DNA from 2 places in the Streptomyces sp. NPDC088812 genome. Region 2 is predicted to be linked to the other one. Evidence: riboswitches for the same ligand, from Rfam matches in the RefSeq annotation. Region 2 holds a riboswitch; the other holds the start of a gene.
The links. A riboswitch is a leader RNA that binds a small molecule or an ion and turns the genes downstream of it on or off. The one in region 2 is predicted to bind cobalamin.
Positions count from the first base shown of each region.

Region 1: linked by a shared signal. The riboswitch ahead of ACIP67_RS26885 (energy-coupling factor ABC transporter permease) and the one ahead of ACIP67_RS20820 (ribonucleoside-diphosphate reductase subunit alpha) in region 2 are both predicted to bind cobalamin.

Region 1 is NZ_JBIVJP010000016.1:158,516-164,930, forward strand. Features, by position in the region: gene ACIP67_RS26875 (MarR family transcriptional regulator) at 1-370, opposite strand, end outside; gene ACIP67_RS26880 (PP2C family protein-serine/threonine phosphatase) at 573-1,715, shown strand; cobalamin riboswitch at 1,926-2,109, shown strand; gene ACIP67_RS26885 (energy-coupling factor ABC transporter permease) at 2,139-2,846, shown strand; gene ACIP67_RS26890 (energy-coupling factor ABC transporter substrate-binding protein) at 2,843-3,286, shown strand; gene cbiQ (cobalt ECF transporter T component CbiQ) at 3,292-4,041, shown strand; gene ACIP67_RS26900 (energy-coupling factor ABC transporter ATP-binding protein) at 4,038-4,892, shown strand; gene ACIP67_RS26905 (amidohydrolase) at 4,980-6,179, shown strand.
Region 2 is NZ_JBIVJP010000011.1:149,958-161,267, forward strand. Features, by position in the region: gene ACIP67_RS20800 (GntR family transcriptional regulator) at 1-111, shown strand, start outside; gene ACIP67_RS20805 (DUF3311 domain-containing protein) at 270-536, shown strand; gene mctP (monocarboxylate uptake permease MctP) at 533-2,161, shown strand; gene ACIP67_RS20815 (GNAT family N-acetyltransferase) at 2,243-2,749, shown strand; cobalamin riboswitch at 2,790-2,938, shown strand; gene ACIP67_RS20820 (ribonucleoside-diphosphate reductase subunit alpha) at 3,061-5,412, shown strand; gene ACIP67_RS20825 (ribonucleotide-diphosphate reductase subunit beta) at 5,412-6,425, shown strand; gene ACIP67_RS20830 (GlxA family transcriptional regulator) at 6,638-7,600, shown strand; gene ACIP67_RS20835 (cytochrome P450) at 7,623-8,993, opposite strand; gene cyc1 (epi-isozizaene synthase) at 8,990-10,099, opposite strand; gene def (peptide deformylase) at 10,379-11,029, opposite strand; gene ACIP67_RS20850 (tetratricopeptide repeat protein) at 11,179-11,310, opposite strand, start outside.

The DNA.
Region 1 (6,415 bases), on a different contig from region 2:
GCACCGCCTGCAACTGCTGTTCCCGGCGCACGCGCAGATCCGCGAGGAAGGCCCGCCCCCGGCCGCTGAGACGCAGCCGCACCTCGCGCCGGTCGGCCGGGCTCACCGCCCGTTCGACGAACCCGGAGGCCTGCAACCGGTCGCAGAGCCGGCTGGTCGACGGCGGGGTGGAGGCGAGCGAGTCGGCGAGGGTGCGCAGATTGATGCCCTCGTGATGCTCGAGGATCAGCAGCACGCGCAACTGGGACGCGGAGGCGGGGGCGGTCGAGGCCCTGCCCCACAGGACTTCCAGCAGCTCCGCGGCCGTCGCGGTGACCCGTGCGACCTCTTCGGGCTCCGGGCGATGGCGGAAGGCAGTCACGGTCCACACTCTCGCAGGCACTGGGTCGACCGCCAGCGTACTAGGGACCGCGTCGGCCGACCCCGTCGTACGCCCGGAGGGGGTACGGCGACACGGCGGGCGGCGGGCACAGCGACACGGCGGGCCGCGGCCGCACCGAGGGCCTCGTGCGCGTACGAGGCCGCCAAGAATTCGACGAAAGGTTGATGTTGTGACCACCGTGAACGCACTGGTGACCGCCGAGCGCGCGCTGCGGACGGCGGCCCCCCACGAGGTGATCGACGCGGTCCGCGGCGTACTGCTCCGCCAGTACGCCGCGGACTCCGTCGAGCTGTACCTCGCCGACTACGGCCTGACCGTGCTGCAACCGGTGTCCGAGCTGCCGCACACGGCGGAACCGGTGTCGGTGCACGACGGCCCGGCCGGCCGGGCGTTCGGCGCGCAGGAACCGTTCGTGGAAGCCGTGGGGGACGGGCGGGTACGGGTGCACCTGCCGGTCTCCGTGCGCGGCGACCGGCTCGGCGTGCTGACGGTCACCCTGCCGGAGCCGGCCGGCGACGTGCCGGCCGAACTCGCGGAGATCGCGCGGGCCCTCGGGCACGAGCTGATCGTGGCCGAACGGGACACCGACCTCTATGTCCAGGCGAGACGCAAGGACCGGCTCACCCTGGCCGCCGAGATGCAGTGGCACCTGCTCCCGGGCCGGTCGTGCAGCCGCCCCGAGTTCGAGCTGGGCGCGCAACTGGAGCCCGCCTACGCGGTCTTCGGCGACAACTACGACTGGTCCGCGACGGCCGACCGCCTGATGCTGTACGTCACCAACGGCATGGGCGAGGGCACGGAGGCGTCCCTGCTGACCGGTCTGGCCATCACCGCGCTGCGCAACGCCCGGCGGGCCGGACTGTCCCTCGCCGACCAGGCGGCCCTCGCCGACCAGGCCGTGCACGCCCACTACCGGGGCCGCCGCTACCTGTCCGTCCTCATGCTCGACCTCGACCTCACCACGGGACGCGCCCGGGTGGTGGACGCCGGCTCCCCGCGCATGCTGAGGCTGCGCGACGGCCGTGTGGAACGGATTCCGCTCGACGCCCAGTTGCCGCTCGGCATGTTCGAGGAGACCGACTACGTGGAGCAGGAGGTGCACGCCGAGCCCGGTGACCGCCTCGTCTTCGTCAGCGACGGCGTGCACGCGGTCGCCTCCCCCGGCGGAGAGACGTACGGCGACGCCCCCCTCGCCCGCGCGATCCAGGCCACCCGCCTGCTGCCCGCGGCCGAGGTACCGCACGCCGTCCTGCGCGAACTGACCCGCCACCGCGGCGAACGGACCCCGGAGGACGACGCCCTGGTGGTCTGCCTGGACTGGCGGGGGCGCTGATCGGGGAGAGCGGCGGGGGAGGCGGCGGGCGGCGGGGGCCCGTGGGGCGCCCCGGCGGGTGGCGCGCGGGCGCGGACGCGGCGTGTGCGGGCCCGGCGGACTCGGTCGCGACACGCGCGGGCTGCCCTGCTCGGCTGTGCGCCGGGGCGTGAGCCGCCGCCCGCCGCTCGCGCGCCCCCGTTGCCGCTTGTCACCGCCCCGGTCCGCGCACTACTGTCACCACGCCTTGGTGAACGGGAAATCCGGTGTGATGCCGGTGCGGCCCTCGCCACTGTGATCGGGAAGTCCGGCTCCGGCCCTCACGGGCAGCCACTGGGTCCTCGGACCCGGGAAGGCGGAGCACGGGCGGTGGTACCCGTCAGCCAGGAGACCGGCCAAGGCGCGTCAACCATCCACGAGGTGCTGGAGAGGGTCTGCTGAGCCATGCACATAGCCGAGGGTTTCCTTCCTCCGGCGCACGCGGTCGCCTGGGGCATCGCGTCGGCGCCGTTCGTCGTCCACGGAGTCCGCGCACTGAGCCGTGAGGTGCGCGAGCACCCGGAGAGCACGCTTCTCCTCGGCGCCTCCGGGGCCTTCACGTTCGTCCTGTCCGCTCTCAAGCTGCCCTCGGTGACCGGCAGTTGTTCGCACCCCACCGGGACCGGCCTGGGCGCGATCCTCTTTCGGCCGCCGGTCATGACGGTGCTGGGCACCATCACCCTGCTCTTCCAGGCACTGCTGCTCGCGCACGGCGGGCTGACCACGCTCGGCGCCAACGCCTTCTCGATGGCGATCGTCGGGCCCTGGGCCGGCTACGGCACGTACCGGCTGCTGCGGCGGTTCGCCGTGCCGCTGATGGTCGCGGTGTTCTTCGGCGCGTTCGTCGCCGACCTGTCGACGTACTGCGTCACCAGCGTGCAGCTGGCGCTGGCGTTCCCCGACCCGGGCAGCGGCTTCCTGGGCGCGCTCGGCAAGTTCGGCTCCATCTTCGCCGTCACGCAGATCCCGCTCGCGGTGAGCGAGGGTCTGCTCACCGTCCTGGTGATGCGTCTGCTGGTGCAGTCCAGCAAGGGCGAACTGACCCGGCTCGGCGTGCTCGTCACCGGGCGGCGACAGGCGCAGCCGACCGGGACGGAGGCGGTGGCCCGGTGAACCGCAACGCGAGGATCAACGCCCTGCTGCTGCTCGTGGTGGTCGCCCTCGCGGTGCTGCCGCTGGCCCTGGGCCTGGGCGACGGCAAGAAGGAGCCGTTCGCGGGCTCCGACGCCGAGGCGGAGACGGCGATCACCGAGATCGAACCGGACTACGAACCGTGGTTCTCCCCGCTGTACGAGCCGCCGTCCGGTGAGATCGAGTCGGCGCTGTTCGCCCTCCAGGCCGCGCTGGGCGCGGGCGTCCTCGCCTACTACTTCGGCCTGCGCCGGGGCCGGCGGCAGGGCGAACAGCGGGCGAGGGCCCTGCCGGACGGCCCGGAGACCGCACACCGGACGGTCCCGGACGACGGCGCGGCCGGCGCGGAGCGTACGGAGGCGACCGCGCCCGCGGACGGCGCCCCCGGCGGTGCCGGGAAGTCCGGGCGGGGACGGGCCTGACCCTCGTGCTGCCGATCGACGCGGCGGCGCACAGCAGCCGCTGGCGCCGCCGTCACCCCGTGGACAAGGCCGTACTCGGACTCGGGCTGACCCTGCTCGCGATCTCCCTGCCGCCCTGGCCCGGTGCGGCCCTGGTCCTGGTGACGGCGCTCGCCGTGCTGCTGGGCCCGGCGGGAGTACCGGCCCGCCGGCTGTGGCGCGCCTACCGGGTGCCGCTGGGCTTCTGCGCCACCGGTGCCCTCCCGCTGCTGGTCCGGGTGGGCGGGCCCGGCGCCTTCGTGGGCCTGGCCGACGGCGGGCCCGCGCGGGCCGGGGAGCTGATGCTGCGCACCTCGGCCGCCTCCCTCGGCGTGCTGCTGTTCGCGTTCACCACCCCCATGTCCGACCTGCTGCCACGGCTGGTGCGGGCCGGCGTGCCCGCGCCGGTCGTGGACGTCGCCCTGGTCACGTACCGCATGAGTTTCCTGCTGCTGGACTCCGTGCGGCGGATCCGGGAGGCCCAGGCGGCCCGGCTCGGGCACACCTCGCGGGCCGCCGAGTGGCGCTCCCTCGCCGGGCTCGGCGCCACCGCCTTCGTGCGGGCCTTCGACCGGGCGGCGCGCCTCCAGGCCGGGCTCGCCGGACGCGGCTACGACGGCACCCTGCGCGTCCTGGTGCCCGAGGCCCGCGTCTCCGTCCGCTTCACGGCCGCGAGCTGCGCGCTCCTCGCAACGGTGGCCGCCCTCACCCTCGTCCTGGAAGGGCCCCTGTCATGAGCGAGCCGGTGGCCCTGCGGGGCGTCTCCTTCGCGTACGAGGACGGCCCGGCCGTGCTCGACGGTCTCGACTTCGCGGTCCGCGAGGGCCGCGCGCTCGCCCTGCTCGGCCGCAACGGCAGCGGCAAGACGACCCTGATGCGGCTGCTCAGCGGCGGACTGCGGCCGCGCGCCGGGACGGTGACGGTCGACGGGCGGCCGGTGGTGTACGACCGCAAGGGGCTGACCGGGCTGCGGACGACCGTCCAGCTGGTGGTGCAGGACCCGGACGACCAGTTGTTCGCCGCGTCCGTCGCGCAGGACGTGTCGTTCGGGCCGCTGAACCTCGGTCTGCCCGACAACGAGGTACGGGCCCGGGTGGCGGAGGCGCTCGCCGCCCTGGACATCGCCGCCCTCGCCGACCGGCCCACCCATCTGCTCTCCTACGGGCAGCGCAAGCGGACCGCGATCGCGGGCGCCGTCGCGATGCGGCCGCGCGTGCTCGTCCTCGACGAGCCGACCGCCGGGCTCGACCCGGACGGCCAGGAGCGCCTCCTGGCCACGCTCGACGCCCTGCGCGCCGCCGGCACCACGGTCGTGATGGCCACCCACGACGTCGACCTGGCCCTGCGCTGGGCCGACGACGCGGCCCTCCTCACCCCGTCCGGCGTCCACACCGGGCCCGCCGCCCCCACCCTGGCCCGCGCCGACCTGCTCCGCGCGGCGGGGCTGCGGCTGCCCTGGGGCGTCGCCGCGGCCCGGCTGCTGCGGGCGCAGGGCGCGTTGGCCGAGGGCGATGCCGGCCCCCGCAGCCCGGAGGAGCTGGCCGCCCTGGCGGCGGCCGTCCCGTCCCCCCGGCCGGCCGACGGCTGAGGCGGGCCCGTCCGGCGGGGTGTCGACGCGCCGCCCGGTGGAACCCGGTGGGTCGGAAGGAAGCCCCGCCGACACCCTGGAGGCCGTGTGCACCGCGATCCCGACGCCCTCCACCGCCGCGTCCGCCAGGAGGTGACGGACCGGGCGGACGCCCTCTGGGGCGTCGCGTCGGCACTGCACGCCGACCCCGAGTACGCCTTCGCCGAGCGGCGGGCCTGCGCGCTGCTGACGGGTGAGCTGCGCCGGGCCGGATTCGAGGTGCGGCAGGACGTGGCGGGCCTGCCGACCGCGTTCACCGCGCGCCACGGCCGGGGGCGGCCCGCGGTGGCGCTGCTGCTGGAGTACGACGCCCTGCCCGGCCTCGGGCACGCGTGCGGGCACAACCTGATCGCCGCCGCCGGCCTGGGCGCGGCGATCGCCGCCCGCGCCGCGCTGGGTCCGGACGCCGGGTCGGTGCTGGCGGTGGGCAGCCCGGCCGAGGAGGGCGGCGGGGGCAAGGTGCTGGAGGTGGAGGCGGGCGTCTTCGACCACGTCGACGCCGCGCTCATGTTCCACCCGGGGGTGTACGACTGGGTCCGGGCGCCGCTGACGGCCCAGGAGCAGTACCGGGTCGGCTTCCACGGCCGCGCCGCCCACCCGACGGGCAACCCCACGGAGGGCATCGACGCGCTCGCGGCCCTCGTCGAGCTGTTCAACGTGCTGGCCGCGCTCGGTCGGCGGTTGCCCGAGGCCTCGCACGTCCAGGGCATCGTCACGCACGGCGGTACGGCCACCAACATCGTGCCCGAGTACGCCGAGGGGCTGTTCGGGCTGCGCGCCGCCACCACGGACGCCCTGGACGACCTCGCCGGGCAGGTGCGGTCCGCCGCCGAGGGCGTGGCGCTCGCCACCGGCACCACGTGCGCCGTCGAGCGTGCCACCGTGCGCTACGAGCACTTCCGGGACAGCGGGGCGCTGTCGGGGCGGTTCGCCGCGCACCTGCGCCGGGCCGGCATCACCGTGACGCCGCCGGTGCCGGGGGTGTACCTCGGCTCGTCGGACATCGGGAACGTCAGCGGGCGGGTGCCGGCCATCCACCCCTTCGTCGCGATCATGGGTGAGGACGGCTCCGACCACACACCCGAGTTCGCCGCCGCCGCGGCCTCCGACCGGGCCCGGCACGTCCTCCTGGCGGCCACGGAGGCCCTGGCCTGCACGGCGGTGGACGTCCTGTGCGACGCGGACCTGCGGGCCGAGGCGTGGCGCGGGCACGACCACGGGATCACCACCGGCACCGCCCCACGCTGACCGGGCACCGCCCGACACCGACCCGTGCCGCCGGACGGCCGGACGGCGCGCCGTGCGGGGCCCCGGGTCGGCCCCGGTCCCTTGGCCCCCTGGCCCGGGGGCCCGGGTCGGGGGTCCGGGATCCGGGGCCGGGGTCCGAGGCCTGGCGTCGGAGGCGGGAGGCCCGCGAGCGGAGGCCGAGGGCCCGGGGGCGGAGGCCGGGGGTCCGGGGGCGGAGGCCGGGGGCCCGGGGGCGG
Region 2 (11,310 bases):
CTGTCCCGGCACTCCCTGGACAAGGAGGGCAAGCCGGTGGAGTGGGTGCGGTCCGTCTACCGGGGGGACCGCTACAAGTTCGTGGCCCGGCTGAAGCGCCCGCAGGAGTAGGCGGCCGCCCCGGCCGCGCTCCCGCCGCGCCCCGGCCCGGGTGGAGCGGGCAGGAGCGGAGGTCCCGATATCCGGACGAGGTCTTCCGCTGACCTTTATCCGTCCCCTACATTTCGCGTGCGTTGCACGCGCGATCAACGAGGGGATGGAGCCGCCCGATGCAGGAAGCACCACACGTCTCAAGAGGTCCGGTGGTGACGCCCGTTCGCGTCGTCATCGCCCTCTGCCTGTTCTCGCCCTTCGTGGCGATGCTCTGGGTCGGCTCGTACGCGAAGGTGGAGCCGACCCTGATCGGCGTCCCCTTCTTCTACTGGTACCAGATGGCCTGGGTGCTGATCTCCACCGTGCTCACGATGATCGCGTACCGGCTGTGGCAGCGTGACCAGCGCACCCGCAAGGCCTCGGACGGGGGTGCCTCCCGGTGAACAACGACGTGAACGGCGTCGCACTCGCCGTCTTCGTCCTCTTCTTCCTGGCCGTGACCGTCATGGGCTTCCTCGCGGCCCGCTGGCGCAGGGCCGAGAACGAGCACAGCCTCGACGAATGGGGCCTGGGCGGCCGGTCGTTCGGCACCTGGATCACCTGGTTCCTGCTCGGCGGCGACCTGTACACGGCCTACACGTTCGTGGCGGTCCCGGCGGCGATCTACGCGGCCGGCGCGTCCGGCTTCTTCGCGGTCCCGTACACGATCCTCGTCTACCCGCTGATCTTCACCTTCCTGCCGCGTCTGTGGTCGGTCTCGCACAAGCACGGGTACGTCACCACCTCGGACTTCGTGCGCGGCCGGTTCGGCTCCAAGGGCCTGTCGCTGGCCGTGGCCGTCACCGGCATCCTCGCGACGATGCCGTACATCGCGCTCCAGCTCGTCGGCATCCAGGCCGTGCTGGACGTGATGGGAGTCGGTGGCGGCGAGAACACCAACTGGTTCGTCAAGGACCTGCCGCTGCTGCTCGCCTTCGGCGTGCTGGCCGCGTACACCTACTCGTCGGGACTGCGCGCCCCCGCCCTGATCGCGTTCGTGAAGGACACGCTGATCTACATCGTGATCGCGGTGGCGATCATCTACATCCCGATCAAGCTGGGCGGGTTCGACGACGTCTTCGCCAAGGCGGGTGACGCGTTCGCGCAGACCAACCCGGCGACGGGCAAGCCGCGGGGCGCGCTGGCGCCGGCCGAGGCGGGTCAGTGGACGTACGCCACGCTGGCCCTGGGCTCCGCGCTGGCGCTCTTCATGTACCCGCACTCGATCACCGCGACGCTGTCCTCCAGGAGCCGTGAGGTGATCCGCCGCAACACCACGATCCTGCCGCTGTACTCCCTCATGCTCGGCCTGCTGGCCCTGCTGGGCTTCATGGCGATCGCGGCCGGGGTCAAGGTCACCAACGGGCAGCTGGCCATCCCGCAGCTGTTCGAGGACATGTTCCCGGACTGGTTCGCGGGCGTGGCCTTCGCCGCGATCGGCATCGGCGCGCTGGTCCCGGCGGCGATCATGTCCATCGCGGCCGCGAACCTGTTCACCCGCAACATCTACAAGGACTTCATCAAGCCGGACGCGACGCCCAAGGAGGAGACCCGCGTCTCCAAGCTGGTCTCGCTGCTGGTGAAGGTGGGCGCCCTGGCGTTCGTCCTGACGATGGACAAGACGGTCGCCATCAACTTCCAGCTCCTCGGCGGCATCTGGATCCTGCAGACCTTCCCGGCCCTGGTCGGCGGCCTGTTCACCCGCTGGTTCCACCGCTGGGCGCTGCTCGCGGGCTGGGCCGTCGGCATGCTCTACGGCACGCTCGCCGCGTACGGCGTGGCCTCCCCCACCCAGAAGCACTTCGGCGGGTCGGCGAAGGAGATCCCCGGCATCGGCGAGATCGGGTACATCGGTCTGACGGCGTTCGTGCTGAACGTGGTGGTGACGGTGGTCCTGACCTTCGTACTGAAGGCGCTGAAGGCCCCGGAGGGCGTCGACGAGACGAGCCCGGAGGACTACACGGCGGACGCCGGCGACCCGGGCGTCCAGGTGGAGCTGCCGCCGGCGACCGCCGGAACGTCCCACTAGGGCGTACCGCGAGACCGTTCCGGTGGGCCGGCGGAGAAATCCGGCGGCCCACCGTCGTGTGCGTGGGGCACACTGCGCGCCATGGACATACGGATCCGGGAAGCGGACCCCTCCGAACACGCCGGCCTCGGCGACCTGACCGCCCGCGCCTATCTCGACGACGGACTCCTCGACTACGGCGAGGGCGACGCGTACCTGCCCGTGCTGAAGGACGTGGCCGCGCGGGCGGCCGCCGCCACCGTCCTCGTGGCCGTGGCGGGCGACCGGCTCCTGGGCGGGGTCACCTTCGTACCGGGCCCCGGGCCCGTCGCCGACATCGCCCGCCCCGGCGAGGCCGAGATCCGCGCGCTGGCGGTCGCCCGCGCGCAGCGCGGCCGGGGCGCCGGCGAGGCCCTCGTGCGCGCCTGTGTCGAGCGTGCGCGGACCACGCGGGGCTGCACGGCCGTCGTGCTGTCGAGCCAGCGGGCCATGCACACCGCCCACCGGCTCTACGAGCGGCTGGGCTTCGTCCGCACACCCGAGCGGGACTGGAATCCCGTGCCGCACCTGGACGACCTCACTCTGCTGACCTACCGGTTGACGCTCTGAGATCACCGGCAACACAACATCTGGGGGTGGCGTGACGGGCGAGCACAAGATGTATGCTCGTGCTCGCTGTCGCCGCAGGGGAATCCGGTGCGAATCCGGAACTGTCCCGCAACGGTGTACTCGTGTGCGCCCCTACCCATGGCGCACACCCGTCCAGTCCGAGGACCTGCCGACAGCGCACCCGGCCGTCCGGCTCGGGTGCCTTGACGTCCGGGCCTCGTGGAGTGGGCCGGTGGACGCGACGCCGTGCGCGCTCGTGTGCTGCCCCCTGCCCTCCGCCAGGCCCCTTGCCGAGCGAGGGAGAGCCCCACGTGACCATCGCGCCAGCCGATCCGGCTTCAGCCACCCCGCAGGACACCGACGGCCCCGGTACCGCCCTGCTGCGGACCCTGACCGAGCTGACCGCCGACCTGCCCGACGCCGACCCGGGCCGGGTCGCCGCCGCCGCCCTGCGGGGCCGCTCCGCGCGGGCGGACGAGACGGAACTGCGCGAGCTGGCCACGGAGGCGGCCGCCGGCCTCATCTCCGAGGACCCCGCCTACTCCCGGCTGGCCGCCCGCCTGCTCACCCTCGGCATCCGTGCCGAGGCCGCCTCCCAGGGCGTCACCTCCTTCACCGGGTCCGTCGCCGTGGGACACCGGGAGGGGCTGATCGCCGACCGGACGGCCGCGTTCGTCACGCTGCACGGCGCGCGGCTCGACGCGCTGGTCGACCCGCACGCCGACGACCGTTTCGGGTACTTCGGCCTGCGCACCCTGCACAGCCGCTACCTCCTGCGCCACCCGATCACCCGCAAGGTCGTCGAGACGCCCCAGCACTTCCTGCTGCGCGTCGCCGCCGGACTCGCCGAGGACGACACGGCGCGGGCCGTGGACGAGGTCGCCGCGCTCTACGGGCTGATGAGCCGCCTCGACTACCTCCCCTCCTCCCCCACGCTCTTCAACTCCGGCACCCGGCACCCCCAGATGTCGTCGTGCTACCTCCTCGACTCCCCCAAGGACGAGCTGGACTCGATCTACGACCGCTACCACCAGGTCGCCCGCCTCTCCAAGCACGCCGGCGGCATCGGGCTGTCGTACTCCCGGATCCGCTCCCGCGGCTCCCTCATCCGCGGCACCAACGGGCACTCCAACGGCATCGTCCCGTTCCTGAAGACCCTCGACGCCTCCGTCGCCGCCGTGAACCAGGGCGGCCGGCGCAAGGGCGCGGCCGCGGTCTACCTGGAGACCTGGCACGCGGACATCGAGGAGTTCCTGGAGCTGCGCGACAACACCGGCGAGGACGCCCGCCGTACGCACAACCTGAACCTCGCGCACTGGGTCCCCGACGAGTTCATGCGCCGGGTGAACGCCGACGCGCAGTGGTCCCTCTTCTCCCCCTCCGACGTGCCCGAGCTGGTGGACCTGTGGGGCGAGGAGTTCGACGCGGCCTACCGCGGGGCCGAGGCGGCGGGCCTGGCGCGGAGGACGATCCCGGCGCGCGAGCTGTACGGCCGGATGATGCGCACCCTCGCGCAGACCGGCAACGGCTGGATGACCTTCAAGGACGCCGCCAACCGCACCGCCAACCAGACCGCGACGCCGGGCCACGTCGTGCACTCCTCCAACCTCTGCACGGAGATCCTGGAGGTCACCGACGACGGGGAGACGGCGGTCTGCAACCTGGGATCGGTGAACCTCGGCGCCTTCGTCGACGGCGACGGCATCGACTGGCAGCGGCTGGACGACACCGTCCGCACCGCCGTGACCTTCCTCGACCGCGTCGTCGACATCAACTTCTACCCGACCGAGCAGGCGGGCCGCTCCAACGCCCGGTGGCGCCCGGTCGGCCTCGGCGCGATGGGCCTCCAGGACGTCTTCTTCAAGCTGCGCCTGCCCTTCGACTCCCCCGAGGCCAAGGCCCTCTCCTCCCGGATCGCCGAGCGCGTCATGCTCGCCGCGTACGAGGCCTCCGCCGACCTCGCCGAGCGCAACGGCCCGCTGCCGGCCTGGGAGAAGACCCGCACCGCCCGGGGCGTCCTGCACCCGGACCACTACGGCGTCGAGTTCACCTGGCCGGACCGCTGGTCGGCCCTGCGCGAGCGCATCGCCGCCACCGGTCTGCGCAACTCCCTGCTCCTCGCCATCGCGCCGACCGCCACCATCGCGTCCATCGCGGGCGTCTACGAGTGCATCGAGCCGCAGGTGTCCAACCTGTTCAAGCGCGAGACGCTGTCCGGCGAGTTCCTCCAGGTCAACTCCTACCTGGTGCGGGACCTCAAGGAGCTCGGCGTCTGGGACGCGCGCACCCGCGAGGCGCTGCGCGACTCGGGCGGCTCGGTGCAGGACTTCACCTGGATCCCGGCCGACGTCCGCGCCCTCTACCGCACCGCCTGGGAGATCCCGCAGCGCGGCCTGATCGACATGGCCGCCGCCCGCACCCCGTACCTGGACCAGGCGCAGTCCCTGAACCTGTTCCTGGAGACGCCGACCATCGGCAAGCTCTCCTCGATGTACGCGTACGCCTGGAAGTCGGGCCTGAAGACGACGTACTACCTGCGCTCGCGCCCGGCGACCCGCATCGCCCGCGCCGCGCGGGCCACCGTTCCCGTCCAGCAGCCGGCGCCCGAGGACGCCGTCGCCTGTTCCCTGGAAAACCCCGAGTCCTGCGAGGCCTGCCAGTAATGAGCTCCACCGAAAAGAACCTTCTCGACCCCGGCTTCGAGCTGACTCTGCGCCCCATGCGCTACCCGGACTTCTACGAGCGCTACCGGGACGCCATCAAGAACACCTGGACCGTGGAGGAGGTCGACCTCCACTCGGACGTGGCCGACCTCGCCAAGCTCACGCCGGCCGAGCAGCACCTGATCGGCCGTCTGGTCGCCTTCTTCGCGACGGGCGACTCGATCGTCGCGAACAACCTGGTGCTGACGCTGTACAAGCACATCAACTCCCCCGAGGCACGGCTCTACCTCAGCCGGCAGCTCTTCGAGGAAGCGGTCCACGTCCAGTTCTACCTGACCCTCCTGGACACCTACCTCCCCGATCCGGACGACCGCGCGGCCGCCTTCGCCGCCGTCGAGAGCATCCCCTCCATCCGCGAGAAGGCCGAGTTCTGCTTCCGCTGGATGGACTCGGTGGAGAAGCTGGACCGCCTGGAGTCCCAGTCCGACCGGCGCCGCTTCCTGCTCAACCTGATCTGCTTCGCCGCGTGCATCGAGGGCCTGTTCTTCTACGGCGCCTTCGCGTACGTCTACTGGTTCCGCAGCCGGGGCCTGCTGCACGGCCTCGCCACCGGCACCAACTGGGTGTTCCGGGACGAGACCATGCACATGTCCTTCGCGTTCGACGTCGTCGACACCGTCCGCAAGGAGGAGCCGGACCTCTTCGACGACCGGCTCCGGCAGCAGGTCACCGACATGCTGCGGGAGGCCGTCGAGGCCGAGCTCCAGTTCGCGCGCGACCTGTGCGGTGACGGCCTCCCCGGCATGAACACCGACTCGATGCGGCAGTACCTGGAGTGCGTCGCCGACCAGCGCCTGACGCGCCTCGGCTTCGCCCCGGTGTACGGCTCGGAGAACCCGTTCTCCTTCATGGAGTTGCAGGGCGTTCAGGAGCTGACCAACTTCTTCGAGCGCCGGGTGTCGGCGTACCAGGTGGCCGTGGAGGGCACGGTCGACCTCGACGAGGACTTCTGAGCCCTCGCCGCCCGCAGTTGACGGTCGATCCGGCGTTCGTGGGCCAGTCCCACGAGCGCCGGACCCGCGAGGAGGAGGAAGAGGACCAGGACCGTGAGGTAGGGGCTGAGTGCGTTCATGGGGGTAAGCATCGTGCGTCCGTGACGCTCATGGCAGTGGCAGGACTGCCGCACACCTTCACATTCCTGCCACTCACACGGCACACTGGCGGCATGCTGAAGAACGTGGCCGCGGTCGTCCTCGACGGTGTGCACCCCTTCGAACTCGGTGTGGTGTGCGAGGTGTTCGGCCTCGACCGCAGCGACGAGGGGCTGCCGGTGTACGACTTCGCGGTCGCCTCCGCGGAGGGGCCCGCGCTGACCACACCCGCGGGCTTCGGCGTGCACACGGAGCACGGCCTGGAACGCCTGGAGAGCGCCGACCTGATCGCCGTGCCGGCCGGGGAGACGTACCTGGTGCGGGACTACCCGCCCGAGCTGCTCGACGCGCTGCGGCGGGCCGTGGACCGCGGGACGCGGGTGCTGAGCGTCTGTTCCGGGGTGTTCGTGCTGGGCGCGGCGGGGCTGCTGGACGGGCGGCGCTGCGCGGCGCACTGGCGGCACGCGGAGCAGCTCGCCCGGCGGTATCCGCGCACGAGCGTCGAGCCGGACGTCCTCTACATCGACGACGATCCCGTGATCACGTCGGCCGGCACGGCCGCCGGGATCGACGCCTGTCTGCACCTGGTGCGCAAGGAGCAGGGACCCGAGGTCGCCAACCGGATCGCCCGGCGGATGGTCGTACCGCCGCACCGGGACGGCGGCCAGGCCCAGTACGTAGAGCGGCCGCTGCCGCGGTCGCGGTGCGACACGGTGGGCGAGGTGCTCGCCTGGATGGAGCGGCACCTCGACCGGGAGGTCACCGTCGAGCAGCTCGCGGCCCGCGCGCACATGGCGCCGCGTACCTTCGCCCGCCGCTTCCAGCAGGAGACCGGCACCACCCCCTACCGCTGGCTCCTGCGCCAGCGCGTCCTGCTCGCCCAGCACCTGCTGGAGACGACGGACGAGACGGTCGACGCGATCGCCGGGCGCGCCGGTTTCGGGACGGCGGCGGCGCTGCGGAACCAGTTCGTGCGGGCGCTGGGCACGACCCCGAACGCCTACCGGCGCACGTTCCGCGGGCCTTCGGCCGCCTGACCGTACGCCGGAGGCGCGCCCGTCAGCGGGGTACCGGCGTCAGCAGCAGCCGCTGCGGGCGCAGGGTGATGCCCACCCGGGTCGCGGCGTCGGAGCCGGTGACCTGCTCGAAGCGGAACGTTCCCGCGAGCACCGCCGTGACCAGGGTGAGCAGGGCCATGGAGAAGTGGTCGCCGGGGCACTTGCGCTTGCCCACCCCGAAGGGGCGCATGGCGTACTTCGGAACGTCGCCCGACCGCTCGGGGAGCCACCGGTCGGGGTCGAAGTACAGGTGCCGCCGGTAGGAACGGGGGTCCCGCTGGATCGCGTACGGGCTGTACACGATGTCGGCACCGGCCGGAATGCGATACCCGCCGAGTTCGGTGTCGGTGACCGCCCGCCGCATCAGAATCCATACGGCGGGGCGCAGACGCATGGCTTCCGTGACGACGTTGTTGGTGTGCGTCAGCTTGCGCACGTCCTCGAATGCGACGGGCCGCCCCCCGGTTACGGCCTCGGCCTCGGCCCGCACTTTGTCGGCGTGTTCCGGGTGGTCGGCGAGGACCAGCAGCAGAGACATGATCGTGGCGGCGACGGTTTCGCTGCCGGGGGTGAGTATCGCGACGACCTGATCGTGGATCTCCTGTTCCCCGATGGGGTCGCCATTGTCGTCCTTCGCTTCCAGCAATGCCGTCAGCAAATCGTCCGGCCTTTGACCGGACGCCCGGCGTTCGGCGATGATCTCGTCGACCAGGAGATGCAAATCGGCCAGGGCCCGGTTGAATTCGCGGTTGGCCGGAAGCGGTAGTTTGTACAACGGCCCGAGTGGCACCACCATGCGCTGGTACATACCTTGGAACACACTGGCGAGGGCGGTGCACAGCCGCTCCGCGCGTTCGTCGATGAACCGGCCGCGCAGCAGGCAGCGGGCGGCGACGCGGACCGCGATGCGGAACGCCTCCGAGGTGCAGTCGATCGTCCCGCCGCCCTTCCAGCGCTCGGCGAGCGCGTGCGCCTCCTCCTCCATGATCGGCCCGTAGGCCGGGATGGCGTCGAGCCGGAACGCGGGCTGGATGGTGCGTCGCTGGCGCCGGTGCAGCGGCCCGTTGGCGGTGGCCACGCCCTCCTTGCCGAGCAGGCCCTCCAGGGACTCCCACAGGGGTCCGGCGATGATGTAGTCGGGGCTGAGGGCCAGCTCTCCGGTGAGGCCGGCGTCGGTGACGGCGTACACCGTCTTGGGGCCGAGCCTGATGCGGACGACGTCGCCGTGGTCGCGCAGCCGGGTCATGAAGGCCAGCGGACCCCTGGCGAGCCGCCAGCCGTGGCCGAGAAGCGGAATCCCGCCGCCGGCCAGGGGCGGCTCTCGCAGTTCCGGGGCGTCGGGCGTCGCGGGTTTCACCGACTCGACGGTCATTTCTCACCTGCCGGTTCGTTGCTGACGTACGGAGGGGTGGACCGGTCGTCCCAGCTGTCGACCCGGTAGCGGCCCGACTCGTGGTGGAACCAGTAGACGGAGCTGAACCAGTTCCGCATGTTCGCGAGACAGGCACCGACGGCGGTGCTCACCTGCTTTCCGTGGACCGTCCCGTCATCGACCCGGTCGGCCAGCCGCAGTACGTCCCGCTCCACGGCCAGGAACTCCGATATGCATCGTTCGATGCGCCGCCGGACTTCCTCGACAGCCTCTTCCAGGCTCATTCCCTCATGGGTGACGAGACTGATTCCGAGATTGTGCACCTCATCGCCCGCTATTTCCTTGGGAAGCGAGCACAGGTCGTTGTACCAGGCGGCGAATTCCTGGCTCAGCAGGGCCGCCCGCCGATAGGCCGGGTGTTTTCGGATCGGTTCCGGTATTTCGTGTCCCGCGCTCAGCTCCAGCAGATCCGTCCAGACCCAGTGGGCGAAGGTGAGCCGGCGCAGTGCGAGATACTCGTCGACGGCCGGGATCCGCCCTTCGACGCGGTTGCGGAATTCCCGGTCGTAGGCCTCGATGACGGCGTGGAAGTGCCGGGCGAACCGGGCGTTCCAGGTGCCGGGGAGGAAGGAGAACAGCCGGCCCGCGCTGTCCGCCAGCCCGGCGACCAGCGGATCCTCATGACGCAGGTGGTCGTCCGGCGCGTCCAGCGCCGCATGCAGGCGCGACCTCAGCCTCCGCCAGTCGCCGGCCCGGCCGTGCACGACATCGCGGTCGTGCCGGTCGTCCCAGACGAAGAACCACGCGCTGTAGTCGGCGATGGCCTGGAGCACCTCCTCGGAGGCACCGAGGTAGTACCCCGCCATCAGGTCGGTGTAGCACAGGCCATCGGCATATTCCGCGATCTTGTCGGCCGGCATGAGCCGCTTTTCCAGCAGCCAGGAGCGCGTCTTCTCCTGCAACCGGGGCCAATAAGGGTGCAGTTGCCGGGGAAACACCGCCTCGATGACCGGGAGGGAGAGTGAGGGCGGGACCGCGACCGCGGTCACCGTCGCCGTGGTGCTGCATGTGGTGCTGTATGTGGTGCTGTATGGGAAAGCTGGCACGAACAACCCCTCTCAGCCGCCAGTGGCGCACACCTCTCCCGCATGCCGGGCGTGCGCCGTTGCGTATCCCCGCTCATCCCATTCAGCCCTACAACTGACCGTCCTGGGAACGGATTTGCTGTATTCGCTCCCTCAACCTGACGGGAATCCCCCTCCGCATGACCGATTGCGGATCAGTAGATGTGCAGCAGCGATCGAACGTGCGTCGGACCTACGAACGACGCCTGGCCGGGAGGAATCCCGGCCAGGCGTCTGGGGCGCAGCAGCGCGGAGCGCGGCTCAGTCGTTGGCGACCACGGGGTAGCGAGGCTCGTTCTCGGCCATCTGCCGCAGCGCGTCCTTGCGTTCACGCTTGGAGAGGCGGTCGATGTACAGGTACCCGTAGAGGTGGTCGGTCTCGTGCTGCAAACACCGTGCGAAGTATCCGGTGCCGCGTACCTTGATCGGGTTGCCCTTCTCGTCCTGACCGGTCACCTCGGCGTAGTCCGGCCGCGCGAGCGGCGCGTACGCGGTCGGCACCGACAGGCAGCCCTCGTTGCTGTCGTCCAGCCGGCGCCGGTCGGCGGGCAGTTCGACGAGCTTGGGGTTGCACACCACACCGACGTGCCGAACCCCCTCGTCGTCGGGGCAGTCGTAGACGAAGACCTTGAGGTCGACGCCGATCTGGTTGGCGGCCAGGCCCACGCCCTCGGCGGTGCGCTGGCTGGCGAACATGTCGTCCACCAGCTTCAGCAGCTCGTCGTCGAACTCGGTGACGTCCTTGCACTCCTTGTGCAGGACGGGGTTGCCGACGACGGTGATCGGCCGCGAAGTGCCGCGCTCACGGTACGCCCGCTCCCGCTCCTCGGTGTCCTGGGTGTCGATGACGAAGCCCTCGTCGTCCACGGGGAGCACGCCCGCGTGCTGCTGATCGGTGTCCTGCTGCGCCATGACCGACGATGCCTTCCTCAAAACGGGGGGTGAAGTTGCGGATACAGGGTACGGGGACGCGGCCGGAAGGGGCGCGCGGCCGGTTCCGGCATGCGGCTCCGCCGCGCGGGCGCGACCGGCCGCGACGGGCCCGCCGCCGGGAGCCGGCCTCAGCAGACCTCTTCGAGATCACGCCAGTCCCTGGAGTCCGGGCTGTCGGCGACCCACCCGTCCAGCAGGCCCCGCACCAGAGACGCCGGCGCGGCCACCCCGCACTCCCGCTCCGGCACCCACAACTGCCC